Allorhodopirellula heiligendammensis: one gene and its partner. The protein of the gene in region 1 interacts with the protein of each later gene in a pairwise test. Links are inferred from orthologs where the notes say so. Each region holds a gene or a part of one and is shown on either strand. Other genes may lie near its edges. The genes, in order: eno and rpe.

What was found.
Region 2: the proteins of eno (region 1) and rpe interact in binary tests that used the Escherichia coli proteins (3 or more experiments, as listed by UniProt). The link is inferred for Allorhodopirellula heiligendammensis from one-to-one orthologs.

What each region holds. Positions count from the first base shown.
Region 1 is NZ_SJPU01000003.1:114,080-117,241, forward strand. Bases 40-2,878 are described here. They hold eno (phosphopyruvate hydratase), read left to right. Parts: upstream 40-735; coding sequence 736-2,022; downstream 2,023-2,878. Other genes in these bases: Poly21_RS20465 (riboflavin synthase), read right to left, coding at 40-591; Poly21_RS20475 (sigma-70 family RNA polymerase sigma factor), read right to left, coding at 2,149-2,878. Outside these bases: more of Poly21_RS20465, read right to left, coding at 1-39; more of Poly21_RS20475, read right to left, coding at 2,879-3,162. UniProt on the Escherichia coli protein: Catalyzes the reversible conversion of 2-phosphoglycerate (2-PG) into phosphoenolpyruvate (PEP). It is essential for the degradation of carbohydrates via glycolysis.
Region 2 is NZ_SJPU01000003.1:936,224-939,437, forward strand. What follows is about bases 107-2,997. They hold rpe (ribulose-phosphate 3-epimerase), read left to right. Parts: upstream 107-1,149; coding sequence 1,150-1,845; downstream 1,846-2,997. Other genes in these bases: Poly21_RS23410 (hypothetical protein), read right to left, coding at 107-808; Poly21_RS23420 (histidine phosphatase family protein), read left to right, coding at 1,845-2,429; Poly21_RS23425 (OB-fold-containig protein), read right to left, coding at 2,426-2,997. In the rest of the region: more of Poly21_RS23410, read right to left, coding at 1-106; more of Poly21_RS23425, read right to left, coding at 2,998-3,175. UniProt on the Escherichia coli protein: Catalyzes the reversible epimerization of D-ribulose 5-phosphate to D-xylulose 5-phosphate.

The DNA of each region.
Region 1 (3,162 bases):
GTATTTAGCAAGGATATCAGTTTCTAGGTTTACCGTATCGCCGACGATACAGTGCCCCAAGGTAGTGGCGGCGAGGGTGTGAGGAATCAGAGCGACGGTGAAGTAAGCGTCGTCAGCATCCCCCACATCGACAACGGTCAGGCTGATGCCGTCGACTGTGATGCTGCCCTTGGCGACGATTTGGTGGATATATTGGCCAGGGATGCTGAATTTTAAGTGGGACCAAGGCGGATCGTCCGTCCGCTGGGTCAATTTGCCGATTGCGTCAACGTGCCCTGTCACGTAGTGACCGCCGAGCCGATCGCCGACGGCGAGGGCCCGCTCTAAATTCACGCGAGATTCCCCAGGATGGAGCTGACCCAGATTGGTTCGCTGCAGCGTTTCCTCGCCGGCTTCGAATGAAAACCGCTCCGCCTCGATCTCGACGACCGTCAAGCAGCATCCGTTGATCGCGATACTGTCCCCAATACTCGCGCCCGGCGTCCCGTCATCGCTGCAGAACGCAGGTGCGGCCACGGTGATCCGTTTCCCGGGAGGTTGGTCGTCGATCGCGACTACGTCGGCGAGGGTTTCGATCAGTCCGGTGAACATGAAGGGGCAAGGTCGATTGAGTATGGGGGCGGGGTATTCAATTTGCCGCTCATTGGACAAACTACGCCACGAAAGCACAACGCCCAGCGTTTTTGACACTCGTCTACTCCTCGATTTCTTCACCTTTCAACCAATCAAAAAACCATGACACTGATTGAATCCATTCATGCCCGCCAAATCCTCGACAGCCGCGGCAACCCCACTATCGAGTGCGAAGTCACCCTGATGGACGGTGCGGCCGGCCGCGCTGCTGTCCCAAGTGGTGCCAGTACGGGCATTCACGAAGCCTGGGAACTGCGTGACGGCGATAAGTCCGTCTTCATGGGCAAGGGCGTCACCAAAGCAGTCGAGAATGTCAACGGCAAGATCGCCGATGCGCTCGAAGGCATGGACGCGACTGACCAAGCCGCCGTTGACCAAGCCATGATCGACTTGGACGGAACTCCCAACAAGAAAAATCTAGGTGCCAATGCGATTCTGGGCGTCTCTCTGGCGACGGCCCATGCGGCAGCTGCGTCGACGAACCAGCCTCTCTTTCGCTACCTCGGTGGCTGTGGTGCCCGCATGTTGCCCGCTCCCATGATGAACATCATCAATGGCGGTGAGCATGCTGATAACAACGTCGACGTGCAAGAATTCATGGTCATGCCGCTCGGCTTTGAACGGTTCAGCGACGCGTTGCGGGCCGGTACCGAAATTTTCCACAACCTCAAAAAGGTGCTCGCGGACAAGGGCTACAACACCGCTGTGGGCGACGAAGGTGGATTCGCACCCGACTTGAAGAGCAACCAAGAAGCTCTCGACGTGATCATGACGGCTATCGACAAAGCCGGTTACAAGGCAGGCGAACAGGTCTGGATCGCCCTGGACGCGGCCTCCACCGAGTTCTACGACAGCAAGACTGAGAAATACACGATCGACGGCAAGGAATTGTCTGGTGACGAAATGGTCGATTTCTTTGCCGATTGGTGCAACAAGTATCCCATCTGCAGTATCGAAGACGGCTGCAGCGAAGATGACTGGGACACCTGGAAGAAACTCACTCTCAAACTTGGTGACAAGGTGCAACTCGTCGGCGATGACTTGTTTGTTACGAACGTTGAGCGTCTGCAGCGAGGTATCGACGAAGGCATCGGGAACAGCATTCTGATCAAGGTGAATCAGATCGGCACGATGACCGAGACCATCGACGCAATCCAATTGGCGCACCGCAATGGTTACACCTCGATCTCCAGTCACCGCAGTGGCGAGACGGAAGACAGCACCATCGCCGATTTGGCTGTGGCGTTGTCGACGGGACAAATCAAGACGGGTTCGGCGAGCCGTTCGGACCGCATGGCCAAGTACAACCAACTGTTGCGAATCGAAGAATTGCTCGGCGACGCAGCCCAGTACGGCGGACCAATCTTCGCTGCCAAGTGCAAAGCGTAGTAGAGCGGGCGCGGTAGCGTTTAACGAGCGTTAAGACGCCTCGTCCTTCACCCTCGAGACGCCGATTTCACCGGCGATCTCGAGGGAGTTCCGCATTGGGCAGGACTTGGCGTCCCGTGATCGACCTCAGCTGGCACCGAGTTCGACATCGATTTTCGCATCGCGTGCGGCTTCGCGAAGCTTGGTTAACGCTCGGGCTTCGAGCTGACGAACGCGCTCTTTGGTCACACCCATCTCGGCACCGACCTCTTTGAGCGTCAGCGGCTCGACACCTCGTTGCAGCCCGAAGCGTGCGGAAATGATCTTCTGCTCACGCTCGTCGAGGCGATCGAGAATTCGTGCGAGTTCTCGCTGCCGCTGTCGCTGCACGGTTTCTTCGGTGTACGGATCGAGCCGCTGGTCTTGGTGCGCGTCGAACATCTCCTCGCCACTGGTGCGGAAGCGATCGCGGTGTTTGAACTCCTTCGGGATCGTTCGTGCAAAATTTTTCATGATCGCCCACGTTGCATAAGTGCTGAACTTGTTGCCACGCGAATAATCAAATTTTTCCACGGCGCGGATCAATGACATGTTGCCGTCGCTGATCAGTGAGAAGAAATCATCCGTGCTCGCGAGGTGCCGTTTGGCGATCGAAACCACCAGACGCAAGTTCGCTTGCACAATCTTGTTCTTGACCCGCACCGCTTCCTCGTACAGCGACTGGATTTGATCCATGCTCGCTGCATTGTTCTGGCCACTCGCGATGAGTTCATCCCGCAGCACACCTGCACGGTGTTTGAGGTAATTCATCTTGCGAAACAGATGTCCTTCTTGCTCGCGGTTGAGCAGAGCGACGTCATACAGAGCGGCCAAATAGCTGGGGAGATCGGATGGAGTGCGGACCTTCCGCGACGCCGTGCCTGCGGGCATATCGGCCAAGTACTCCGCTTCGCGACTGGTGTCTTCGAAGTCTTCGTTGTAAATGTGATCCAGGGGCAGCTCCGTGAGTTGCTGCATACGCACCTCATCAAGAATCCGCCGGATACTCGAGCGGGTGCGCTTGAATCGCTTGCACAATTGCGGGATGGTTGCCCCGTGGTCATGCAGTTGGGCAATCACGCGTTTGTCCTCTTCGGTCAACGACTCGCGATGATGTGGGAA
Region 2 (3,214 bases), 820 kb from region 1 along the record:
GTTTGCCCTGTGTTGAACGTTCGGCTCCACCATCGTCAGCATCGCGCGTTCGCGGACCGCGAGGACCTTCGGCGACCGCTGCTGGGCCCTCATCGGCATCTTCGAGATCATCATCGAGATCGTCGTCTACGAAACCGACGAACTCTTCTTCGTCATCGTCAAGATCGTCGTCGCTGCCGAACGCGTTTCGGCCCAGTTCACCGGCGAACCCGGAACCTGCCCGTGGTCGCTCTGACTGATCACGGCGACCTGACTTGCCGCCACGCTGGGGCTTGTCGCCGCGTTTCTGTTTCTCACCGCGTTCGGGTGTTTCGTCGCGGTCACTGGCACGGCTGGACGTGGTCGCCGAGCGTCGTCCGGCACCGAGTTGGGATTCTCGTTGCTGGATATCCTTTTCGGCCACGCCGAAACCGCTGGCCGAAGCCTTGGATTCGCGAGCGGGGGCTGGTTCATCGTCCGGAATCCCGAAACCAGGCAGCTTCGGCGGTGGTTGGACCGCCGTCAGAGCGTTGAGCACGTCGGAATCGACATCACTGGTGCTCCCCGTTTGAGTTGCCGGTGCAGCGTGCGAGGACCGTAAGCTTGATCGGCTCGAATCGCTACGAGCGTCGTCGGAGTCCGCTTGCTGTGACGCAGTCTTGCCTTGGTTTTCGGCAGTGCTGTCACGGGGGGAGTCCGCTGCTGGTGGGACCGAGGTTTTTTCGGCTTGAGCGGGGGCCGCAGGGGCCTCTTCCTTTTTAACTTCGACCGGCTCAGGGGGGCGAGGAGTTCCCAGGAGGCTGGCGAGAATGTTCCAATTGTCGGGCATGGGGAGTGGAAATCCGATGAGAATCGGGCGGTGGAAAATACACAGCCGATCTGTTGTAGGGGGTTGTTTCCACGTAGGTATAACCTGTTCGGGCATATCTCCCAAGGGTGAATGTCTTCCCGATTGCCCGAAGCGTGTTTTTTTAGCGGCGGCATTTTTTACCAAATCGGCATTTCCGATCCGTGGTTTGGCGTAAAAAGGCGTTGTATACGCTTCAATCGCTCCATTTCATGGCTCACCATTGAAAAATCAAGCGATTGACAACGGCGCCGTCACTGTCCAATCTTGATCGCCACACCCGGTATTACTTACCGGATTCAATTCTCGTTGGAATGGACTTTATGAACCGAGCCAAGCTCGATTCGATTCGCGACGCAGGCCCGGCGATCTTGCCAAGCCTGCTGCAATGTGATTTTGGTAATCTCCAATCGGAGGTCGAGCGGCTGAGTGATGCCGGCACTTCGGTGCTGCACCTCGACGTCATGGATGGGCATTTCGTTCCCAACTTGACTTATGGCATGCCAGTGGTCGCCGGGTTGCGGAGACACACAAACTTGCCGCTTGATGTTCATATGATGATCAGCGATCCGCTAGCTTACGCCAAGCCGATGGTCGATGCTGGCGCCGATATGCTGACGTTCCATGTCGAAGCGGTCAGCGATGCAGTCGATGTAGCGGGGCAAATTCGCGATCTCGGCGTAGGCGCGGGTCTGGCGATTAATCCAGACACCCCCATGAGCCAGCTCGAACCGGCCCTGGACTGCGTCGACATGGTGTTGGTCATGAGTGTTCAAGCCGGTTTCGGCGGCCAGTCATTCAATCCTGTCGCTCTCCAACGGATCCGCGATTTGCGTTCTCGTTATCCCGATCTGCTGCTGGAAATTGACGGCGGAATCAATTTGGCGACGATTGGTGCCGCCCGGCAAGCTGGCTGTGACCTGTTCGTTGTCGGCTCCGCGATTTTTTCCAGCGACGATTACGGTGTCGCCCTCGCTGGACTCAACGAGGCGATGGCGTCCGCACAAGGAGCCAAATAATGATGTCTTTGAAAGCAGCAGCCCGCGCCAAAGTAATCCTCGTCCGCCCCGGTGCGACCGCCTTCGACGAACAGGGGCGCATGAAGGGCTCGCTCGACATGCCGATGTGTCAACGCGGCCGGGAACAAGCTGAGAATCTTGCCGAAGAATTGGCAGGCGTTCGCCTTCACGCCGTCTATCACGCGCCCTGTGAATCGGCCGGTGAGACTGCTGCCCTGCTGGTCGAAGGCCGTGAGCTGCGTCCCAAAGCGATTGACGCGTTCCGCAATATCGACCACGGTCTGTGGCACGGAAAGCTGATCGACGAAATCCGCCGAAATCAACCGCGTCTGTATCGCAGCGGTGCTGAGAATCCGGAGACCGTTTGCCCTCCCAACGGTGAGTCGATGCAGGTCGCAGCCGCCCGTGCGATGAAAGCAATTAATCGCGTGCTGCGCAAAAGCCGCAATCAAGTCATCGCCTTGGTGATCCCCGATCCGCTGGCCAGCCTCGTGGCCGCTCACCTCAATGACGAAGCCATGCCAGATATCTGGAAAGTGCAAGCTGACGCTGGGCATTGGCAGCTGATCGAAGCGGAGTGCTAAGCGGATTCGACGTGATACACGTTCTGCGCGGCATCAAAACGGATGATCCGAACGCGGGAACCTTTGGTGATCGGCGATCCAGTGGTGCGAATGTCGATCAGGAGGGGCGCCGCATTGGTCGCGTAACGAGCGCGGCCAAAGGTGTCGTCAACCACACTGGTTTCGACCACCGCCGTGCCACCGACGAGTGTGGCGGGATGGTGATGGGTCGGTGGGATCAACAATCGATGGAGCGGTGCGGTGGTGAATCGCGTCAGCACGACAGCAATCACAGCATTGCGGATCGTCAATAACGCACAGGTCCAGAGCGTGGGCTGATAGTGGTGCACATCAAACTCAAACCATAGTACATAACTGAGTACCCAATAGAACAACGCGAACATCGTCAGCCACACCATCAGTGGCACACGGTCGAGGTGGACGGCGCGCATCGTCGCGGCGGTGAGACCACCTAACATGTCTCCGGAGACGTGATGCCCATGTCCCTCGACGCTGGTGTCCAGGGACGCCCCCGCATCGACCTCCACGCTGGGGTCCAGGTCGACGCCCGGGTCCAGGTCCACGCCCGCATCCACATCGGGGCCGCCGAACCCGAAATCGGGTGAAAACGCTCCGAGCAGCGAAATCAGTACCAGGGCCAGTACGATTGCTCCCAGAATGCTTGCCGGCAACATGGGACCGACGAACAGATGTTCCAGCAGCGCGCGGGACCACGAGACGCCATCGGCGACCAACAACACAGTCACAGTGCGGACCTCTGTAAAACGAGAAGATGTAACGATCGA